Regions from separate parts of the Exiguobacterium sp. OS-77 genome, predicted to be linked through region 1. Evidence: a T-box and tRNA genes for the amino acid it is inferred to sense, from the RefSeq annotation. Region 1 holds a T-box; the other holds one or more tRNA genes.
What was found. The T-box of region 1 lies ahead of EXG77_RS04650 (valine--tRNA ligase). A T-box ahead of a tRNA ligase gene usually reads a tRNA of that ligase, here a tRNA-Val.
Positions count from the first base shown of each region.

Region 2: it encodes a tRNA-Val, which carries the amino acid that the T-box ahead of EXG77_RS04650 (valine--tRNA ligase) is inferred to sense. The anticodon was not compared.

Region 1 covers NZ_DF239008.1:958,119-963,179, reverse strand. The annotation lists gene EXG77_RS04650 (valine--tRNA ligase) at 1-1,656, opposite strand, end outside; T-box leader at 1,707-1,936, opposite strand; gene hemL (glutamate-1-semialdehyde 2,1-aminomutase) at 1,991-3,301, opposite strand; gene hemB (porphobilinogen synthase) at 3,298-4,287, opposite strand; gene EXG77_RS04635 (uroporphyrinogen-III synthase) at 4,284-4,964, opposite strand; gene hemC (hydroxymethylbilane synthase) at 4,954-5,061, opposite strand, start outside.
Region 2 covers NZ_DF239008.1:2,630,050-2,635,110, forward strand. The annotation lists gene EXG77_RS13500 (histidine phosphatase family protein) at 1-35, opposite strand, end outside; gene EXG77_RS13505 (response regulator transcription factor) at 52-702, opposite strand; gene EXG77_RS13510 (HAMP domain-containing sensor histidine kinase) at 704-2,053, opposite strand; gene EXG77_RS13515 (YdhK family protein) at 2,202-2,756, shown strand; tRNA gene EXG77_RS13520 (tRNA-Val) at 2,804-2,876, opposite strand; gene EXG77_RS13525 (nitroreductase family protein) at 3,016-3,642, opposite strand; gene yhfH (protein YhfH) at 3,828-3,974, shown strand; gene EXG77_RS13535 (polysaccharide deacetylase family protein) at 4,385-5,011, shown strand; gene EXG77_RS13540 (YkyA family protein) at 5,027-5,061, shown strand, end outside.

The DNA.
Region 1 (5,061 bases):
TGTCGTTAAGAACCAACGAAGAGAATCGGCACCATACTTCTCGATGACATCCATCGGGTCGATTCCGTTCCCGAGTGATTTCGACATCTTGCGTCCTTCCGAATCACGAATCAATCCGTGGATCAAGACGTCTTGGAATGGACGTTGTCCTGTAAATTCATACGATTGGAAGATCATCCGTGATACCCAGAAAGCGATGATGTCATAACCCGTAACGAGTGTCGATGTCGGGAAGTATTTTTGATAATCCGCTGCGTCCGTGTTCGGCCATCCCATCGTTGAGAACGGCCAAAGCGCTGAAGAGAACCACGTATCAAGAACATCGTTGTCTTGCTCCCAGTTCTCGATATCGGCTGGTGCTTCCTTACCAACGTAGACTTCGCCTGTTTCTTTATGGTACCAAGCCGGAATCCGGTGTCCCCACCAGAGTTGACGGCTGACACACCAGTCACGGATGTTTTCCATCCAGCGCACATACGTGTTCTCAAAGCGTTGTGGAACGAAGTTGACCTTGTCTGGTCCTTGTTGTTCCTCGAGTGCTTTTTGCGCGAGTGGTTCCATTTTGACGAACCATTGGAGTGAAAGATACGGCTCAACGATCGCGTCTGAACGCTCCGAGTGACCGACAGAGTGCAAGTGTGGTTCGATTTTGATTAGAACACCTTCTGCTTTTAAATCTTCAACGATTTGTTTCCGGCATTCGAAGCGATCCATACCTTCGTATTTCCCTGCGTTCTCGTTCATCGTTCCATCTTCATTCATGACGAGGACACGTGGTAACTCGTGACGGTTACCGACTTCGAAGTCGTTCGGGTCGTGCGCTGGTGTGATCTTAACGACACCTGTACCGAACTCCATGTCGACATAGTCATCGGCAACAATCGGAATCTCGCGACCAACGATTGGTAACGTGATTGTTTTTCCGACGAGGTGAGCATAACGCTCATCCTTCGGGTTCACGGCGATCGCTGTATCACCGAGCATCGTCTCAGGACGTGTCGTCGCTAGTTCAACGTGACCTGAACCGTCCGTTAGTGGATAGCTGAAGTGATAGAACGCACCTTCGATATCCTTGTAGATGACTTCGATATCCGAGATCGCTGTTTTCGTCGCTGGGTCCCAGTTAACGATGTATTCGCCGCGGTAGATTAAGCCTTTTTCGTAAAGTTTCACGAAGACTTCTTGAACCGCTTCTGACAATCCTTCGTCAAGCGTGAAGCGTTCACGCGAATAATCGAGTCCGAGACCAAGTTTTGCCCATTGTGCACGGATCGTTGACGCGTACTCTTCTTTCCATGCCCATGATTGCTCGAGGAATTTCTCGCGACCCATTTCAAGACGTGATTGTCCTTCTGCCCGCAGTTTTTGTTCGACTTTTGCTTGCGTCGCGATACCGGCATGGTCCATTCCTGGTAGGTAAAGAACGTCGAATCCTTGCATCCGCTTCATCCGTGTCAGCATGTCTTGTAACGTTGTGTCCCACGCGTGACCAAGGTGCAATTTACCTGTGACGTTCGGTGGTGGAATGACGATCGTGTACGGCTCTTTTTCTGGATCCTGATCGGCTTTGAAATAGTCACCTTTCACCCAAAAGTCGTACCATTTTTCTTCCGTTGCCTGCGGATCATACTTCGTTGGCATTGATAATTCCTGCATCCTGATCGCTCCCTTTTTGTCCATAATAAAAACGGCTTCTCTCGTCCTATGCTAAGGACGAAAGAAAGCCGTTGCTTTTTTCCGCGGTACCACCTTAGTTCATCCACAATCGGATGCCCTCGAGCCACGTAACGTGTGGAGGACGGATATCGCTCGTAAGACTCACGATACCAGCTCGTGGGGTGACCTTCCTCCTGTTCGCCCGTCACATCTTTCAGCCAAGGATGTGTTCTCTACACCGGTACGAATACAGGACTACTCTTCCCGTCATCGCTGTTGCCATTTTCTTCTTTACTTATTTTAGCCGAGAGTTCAAGCAATCGTCAAGAACTGCTTAACGACCAAATTCAACTTGGAGTTCTTGGAACGTCAATTCGACGGCTTCGATCGTCCGCTCGATGTCTTCGTCCGTGTGGGCGATTGACAGGAAGAGACCTTCGAATTGTGACGGTGGTAAGAAGACACCACGCGCCGCCATCTTTTGATAATACGAACGGAACATCTCAAGATTCGATGTTTTCGCTTTTTCGAAGTTCGTGACGCGCTCATCCGTGAAGAAGACACCGAACATCGCGCCTGCACGGTTCGTCGTCAACGGAATGTTATACTTCGCCGCAGCGTTCAGGTAGCCTTCTGACAAACAGCTCGCTTTCCGGTCGAACTCTGCATAGTGTTCTGGTTTCAATTGTGTCAATGTCGCTAGACCTGCTGCCATCGCGAGTGGGTTCCCGGATAACGTACCTGCTTGATAGATTGGACCTTGTGGTGCGATCTGCTCCATGATGTCACGACGTCCACCGTAAGCACCAACTGGCATTCCGCCGCCGATGACTTTACCGAGACACGTGATATCCGGTGTGACACCGAAATGTCCTTGGGCACAGTGGAATCCGACACGGAAACCGGTCATGACTTCGTCAAAGATCAGTAAAGCGCCGTTTTCTGACGTGATTTCCCGTAAGCCTTCGAGGAATCCTGGTTCTGGTGGCACGAAGCCCATGTTCCCAGCAGCCGGTTCGACGATGACACCGGCGATATCGTCGCCATGTTTTTCGAACGCGATCCGGACAGCGTCCAAATCATTGTACGGAACTGTCAGCGTCATGCTCGCGATTTGCGCCGGAACGCCTGGTGAATCTGGTAATCCGAGTGTCGCGACACCTGAACCTGCTTTGATCAAGAGCGAGTCACCGTGACCATGGTAACAGCCTTCGAACTTCAAGATTTTCGTCCGACCTGTGTAGCCACGTGCGAGACGAAGGGCAGCCATCGTCGCTTCAGTCCCTGAGTTGACCATCCGGACGACTTCGACCGACGGCACACGACTGATGACGACTTCCGCCATCGCTGATTCGATTTCCGTTGGTGTCCCGTAGCTCCAGCCACGCGTTGCTTGTTCTTGAATTGCTGACGTGACGATTGGATCGGCATGACCGAGAATCATTGGTCCCCATGACAAGACATAATCGATATATTCTTTTCCGTCGATATCATAGAGCTTCGATCCTTTCGCATGATCTGCGAAAATCGGTGTCATCCCGACCGATTTATAAGCACGGACCGGACTGTTGACACCACCCGGCATGAGCGGGAGTGCCCGCTCGAATGCTTCTTTTGATTTTGAGTTCTGGTTAATTAAGCTCATTTCGACCCCTCCAGGTAACGACAAATGTCTTTTGCGAAATAGGTGATGATTAAATCAGCGCCTGCTCGTTTAAAGCCAAGCATCGTCTCAAGGACGATTCGTTCTTCATCGATCCAGCCGTTCAAGGCAGCGGCTTTGACCATTGCATACTCACCCGATACGTTATATGCGACAATTGGTAGATCGATTCGCTCGCGCACATCGCGAATGATATCCATGAACGCAAGTGCAGGTTTAACGATCATGAAGTCAGCTCCTTGATCGACGTCCGCTGTTGCTTCGCGGAACGCTTCGCGACGGTTTGCCGGGTCCATTTGATAACCTTTCCGGTCGCCTTCTCCCGGTGCCGAGTTCGCTGCATCACGGAATGGACCGTAATAAGCAGACGCATATTTAACACCGTAGCTCATGACCGGAATGTGGCTGAAGCCGTTCTCGTCTAATCCTTGACGAATCGCTGCGACGAATCCGTCCATCATCGATGATGGCGCGATGACGTCGGCACCTGCTCGGGCTTGTGAGATTGCTGTCTTGACGTGAAGCGGTAATGACGCATCATTATCGACCGTACCGTCGGCGACGATTCCACAATGACCTGTCGACGTATATTCACATAAGCATGTGTCGGCGATGACCGTTAGCTGCGGGGCAACCTTCTTGACGAGACGTGTCGCTTCTTGAACGATCCCGTGATCGTGAAACGCACCTGATCCTTGCTCGTCTTTCAAGTGGTCGTGCGGGACACCGAATAAAATGACAGATTCGATTCCGAGTGCGACGACTTCTTCAATCTCAGCCGTCAGATGATCGAGTGATAAGTTGAAGACGCCAGGCATCGAACTGACTTCGCGTTTAATGTCTTCGCCTTCAGCGACAAAAATCGGATAAATCAAATCTGATTTATGCAACTGATTCTCGCGGACGAGTGACCGGAGTGATGCGGTATGACGTAAACGACGGTGACGTGCGTATTCTAATGTGTTCATGCTGATTCCTCCTCAATGATACGATCAATCATGCCGTCCACCGTGAATTCACGGGCGACATGGATCGGTTGAAGTCCGGCTGCTTTTGCTGCTTGCTCCGTGACCGTCCCGATGACGATGAATATCGTCTGTGGGGCTAACGGCGCAATCGCTTCGACAGCGGAAGGACTCTGCAGTCCAATATAGGTGGCAGTTCTGACAAGTGCTTCAGGTAGTCGACGGGTGACGGTTTCATAGGTGATGATATCTTCAATTGTGAATCGATTCAGTTTCCGTAACTGATCGACTGGTGCTTGACGCGACCGATTCCCACGCGCAAAAACGATATGATCGCCGTCAGACAAGTGTGGTCCGAGTTCTGCGACGAGTGCGTCTCCTGTAAAGGTCGACGGACAGAAGTCGGCCGTTCGACCGTACTTCGCAAGTGCGTCTGCCGTCTTTCGTCCAACGACCGCGATACGTGTTGCTGTTAATTCAGGCAACGCATCAGCAATCCGGTGGACACCATTCGGACTCGTCACGATTAGCCAATCCATTCCCTTAGGCAATGTAAACGAAACCGGTCGCGTTTCAATGACAGGATAGTGCACTGACTCGATCGCGACGGCGCGCAGTCGCGCCATCTGCTCGGTCGTCGGTGGTCGGCTGCCCGTGAAGAGTACCTGCTTACAAGTCATCCGGAAGTGTCGCGAGAATCTCACGACCGCCCGAAGCAAGCAGACGTTCTGCAACATCTTGACCGAGTTGCATCGGGTCAAGACCTGATTCGCGCTC
Region 2 (5,061 bases), 1.7 Mb from region 1:
GAGTGTGCGTGCCGTACGAAATAGAGTGTCGTCATGTTTTGATTTTCCCCTTTATTGGTGTGTCCATCGGTATCCGATTCCGCGAACTGTTTCGAGATGCTGTTCAATCGGAAAACCGCAAACACGTAGTTTTTCTCTTAAATGTCTGATATGCGAGTCGATCGTCCGCTCGTCTACAGACGCTTCCGCTCCCCATAACATCGTCGTTAGTTGATCGCGTGTCCAAACACGTCGTGGAGAATCTAAAAATACACCTAACAACTCAAACTCCGTCTTCGTTAACGAAATCTTTTGTTGGAGGTAACTACAACGATAGCTTTCCCGGTCATAGGATAGACCATCATACTGTTGCTGTAATAAAACTTCCATTCGCCCGATCAGTTCCCCTTCTTGAATCGGTTTTGATATGTAATCATTCGCTCCTACTTCTCGTGTCCGAATGATGTCTTCCCGCTGATTCCGAGCCGTAACCATCAAGATTGGGATGTTAGAGTGTTCTCGAATGAGACGACAACATGTCCAGCCATCCATATCCGGCATCATGACATCTAGTAAAATCAGGTCGAATACGTGCTGACGGCAGAGATCAAGAGCTTGTTGCGCAGAATCCACAAGCTGACACGTGTACCCATACGGCTGAATATACAGTTTGAGCAGTTCAAGCATTCTTGGTTCATCATCTACGATCAATACATGCGGCATTTTATTTCTCCTTCCACTGCAGTGTCACTTGTGTTCCATGTCCAAGCTGACTCTTGATGTTCAATTCTGCTCCATGTGTCTGAGCAATTGCTTCAACGATGGAGAGTCCGATTCCAGTTCCTCCATGTTTTCGAGAACGAGATGCTTCCGTTCGGTAGAGCCGTTTCGTTACATGAGGTAAAGATTCTGCAGCGATCCCTTCTCCTGTATCTTCGATTTGAATGAAAGCCCCTACTGCGTTGACACCATAACGAACGATAATTTTTCCCGACGTCGTATGTCGCCGTGCATTTTCAACGATATTCACGATCATCTGGCGGAGCTGCTGAGCGTCACCCATCACTTCTATTCGCTCACCTTCTATCTCGAACGAAACATTTTCTTGTTCGATGTCCAGGCGCATCAATCGTATCACTTGATGAATCAAGTCTTCGACATCGACAGGTTTTCGTTCCATCATAAAAGCATTCGCATCAATGCGTGCTAACCAAAATAATTGCTCAATCCATTCATTCATTTGCTGACTTTCTTCTCGAATGATCGTAACGTAGCGTTGTTGCTCATCCGGCGTCAACGTTTGACGTTCGAGAATGTCCGCGTATCCCTTTATATATGTCAATGGTGTTCGTAGTTCATGAGATACGCTTGCTAAAAATTCGGATCGTTCCCGATTCAAAAAATCGAGATCTTGTTTTAATTGCTGAATCGAACGCGCCAATTGTCCCAGTTCGTCTTGTCGATCAATCGGCAACGCTCCATCTTCCCCATCTAATAGACGTGCCGTCGCTTTTTCCATTTGAACCAGCGGACGAGAGATGAGTCGGGTCGTCCAAATGCTTGCCGCACCTGCTAATAAAAGTGCGAGCAGACCCACTTGGAAAAACTGCTGTTTCAACGGATTAAGTACGTGATCCACGATTGCTTTAGAAGCGAACATGAAGACATGACCCTGATGTTTCCCGTCGATGGTGATGGGACTGTCCGTCATTAAAAAGTCACGCATCGTCACGATTTTTCCTTGTTGACGGTAATCGAAATCCGTATGCTCTAGCACACTTTTCATCTCATTCGACAAAGGTCGTGACGCTTCGAGTCGTTTTCCATCTGCATCAGTGATCACTACAGTAAACGATGAATCTGCTTCCATCATGCTGACATGGCGCATCGTCGTTTGGTCATAGGAATCGACAAGGACATCACGATGGGTATTTCCTCGGTTCAGTAAACCGTCCACTACTTCCTGCGTTCGTGTTTGAGACAACTGATAATACAACGTCCCAAACAACACACTGCCACAAATTAAAAATGCCGCAAGCACGATCCCTCCGACCGAGTATGAAATACGACGCATGACGATTCCTCCTTTTCCTCTCCACTTTTAGTATAGCTAAAAAAAACGCGATCGACGCAGACAAACAAAACTGTCACCTCATCTGCACACGATTTGCACATACGCTGGGTATAGTAAAAAAGACTAGTGAATTCAGGAGGGTTTTATTATGAAAAAATCATTGACGTTAACCGCACTGGCTCTTAGTTCTACGCTTTGGCTCGGTGCATGCGGATCCGCTTCAAATGACGAAGGAAGCAATAGCGACTCACACGACATGTCTCATGGAGATATGATGCATTCGAGTGATGGAAAGATACCGTCTGGTCTAAAGGAAGCCAGTGATCCGACTTATCCGAAAGGAAGCAACGTCACGTTGACGACGAATCATATGGATGGAATGAACGGAGCTAAAGCAACGATTGCGGGAGCTTATGATACCGTCGTCTATGCGATTAGTTACAAACCGACTACTGGTGGAAAGATAGTGAAAAATCATAAATGGGTCATTCAGGAAGAACTCGATCCCGTTCCAACTAAGCCACTGCAAGTTGGTGATGAAGCGACTGTCAAAGCGGATCATATGAAGGGTATGGATGGAGCTAAAGCGACGATTGACGAAGTAAAAGAAACGACGGTTTATATGGTGAACTATGAACCAACGGACGGTGGAGAGATGGTGAAAAATCATAAATGGGTCACAGAGGATGAGATAAAGAAATAATAAAAAAAAGCCCGCTTTTCCTTTAAAGGAGAAGCGGGCTTTCGGTATGATTCTGACTGGGCTCGAACCAGCGACCTCTACCCTGTCAAGGTAGCGCTCTCCCAGCTGAGCTACAGAATCATGTTTGCAGTACGTTATGTACTTGCTAGGACATGTATTAATATATCAAGAAACTAAAAGGCTGACAAGTCTTTTTCTGAAAAAAAATAAAAAAATTTAAAATGGGGGAATCCACCCCGCTTCCCCCATTTTGAATGACTTACAGGAAGGTTGATACTCGATCAATCGGTAAACGTAGTGCCGGACGTTTTTTCGCATCTTCAACCGCTTTTCCGACAGCAATCAGCATGACTGGTACATACCGTGACTCGGTGATGAACGTTTCCGCAAAACGTTGATGATCAAATCCACCCATTGCGAGTGTTGATAATCCACGCGCTTCTGCCGCAAGCATCAATTGCATCGCAGCAAGGCTCGCATTCGACATAGCCGCGTCGCGTCCATACGCCTCACTTTGATAAGCGCCTTCTACCTGTGCCTTGATCGAATCAAACAGATCCTCTGTCATGCCACCTGCTTCCACTGCTGGACCGTACACTGGATTGTAGTTTCGATTAGCTTGAACATCACCTAAGATCGCAATGACTGCTGAAGCCGAAGTGATAGCCGGCTGATTGTATGCGATCGGTGCAAGCTGCTGCTTCGCTTCTTCCGAATGAAAGACCGTGAAATGCCAGTGTTGCAAATTCCAAGCACTCGGCGCGGCTGTCGTCCATTCTAATAGTTCTTCTACTTCCTGTTTTGAAAGCTTGAACGTTTCGTCGTAATGACGAACGGAACGTCTTTCTGTTAAGACACGCATTGTATCAAGTGTTGCCTGTGTCATGTGTAAATCCCCCTTATCATTATCAGATTACTTAGATATCGTAGCATGTCTTATTTTCATTGTCCTCTATCAATACTTCAAACGAATCTACTGTTATAAAACAATAGTTGACATTCAACTTCTGTACTAATACAATAAAATCAAGAAAAAAGATCATTGCGTTTACTTTGAAGGAGGAAAAACACATGGAACAACCCCTTTACCAAGAAGCATCTGCTGCATTCTATCGTGAGCTTCCCGTCAAGACGTGTGCCCATTGCGGAAAAGAGATGGATGAACAATGTGAATCCTATCAAACGGAATGCGATGAGTGTGCTGTAACAGAACACTAAATAATACATGAAACAATCACTTACTTAGTGGTTGTTTTTTTATTTCTTTTAAACTCTTTCTAAATAAATCAATATTTTTTAGAAAAATCGATTTTCCGTCATCTTTTTGTCATCTGTTTGTTACAAAAGAAACAGTCAGAATGTTACATTATCTGTATATGATATTTTTGACAAAAGGAGCGACAGACAACGATGGATCCATTTACCTCAAGCCACGCTAGCGAACTCGGTCCACGACCGCGTACAAAAAAAGAAAGTTTTTCCCTCGGTTTTTCTTACTTCTCACACTGGTCTTTCTCGGAGTTGGGGGATATGTCGCTTTCCGATATGTTTTTACTCCTGAACAACATTCCATTACGACAGGTAAATCCATTATTGAAGTGCCTGTCGTCAATATGGAAAAAGCACGCGTGGAAAAATGGAATGGTGTGACGAAAAAAGTCGCTTATTTAACATTCGAGGATGGTCCATCCGCATTAACACCGGACTTACTTCGAACATTGGATCAACTTCAGACTCGTGCCACTTTCTTTTATCTCGGAACACAAGTAGATGCTTTTCCACAAGAAGTCAAAGCTGCTGCTAAAGCTGGACACTATATCGGATTACACGGGGAAACACACGATTACGATACATTGTACGAAAAAGGAAAGTATGTCTCAGAGATGCAAAGTGTTCAGAAGAAAATCCATGAGTTGACGAAGCTAACACCACATTTGACACGACCACCTTATGGCTCTGATCCAGGCATCACAAAAAAAATGGCATCTGCCATTCATTCAGCAGACTTCCGTGTGTGGGACTGGTCGATCGATTCAATGGACTGGTATTACAAAGATAGTGCAAAAGAAGTCGCGAATACAGTCATTCGGCGAGCAGAGCGTCCGTTTGAAATCATTCTCTTACATGAACAACCACAAGCCATCAAAGCACTTCCAGCCATTGTTGCCGGACTTCAGAAAAAAGGCTATCAATTCGCGATTTATGATGAAGATTTCCATATTCCGTACAACTTCGCGCAACACTCGAATTTATAAGGAGTTACTATCCAGATGAAAAAAACATTCGTAGCAGTACTGTTCCTGTC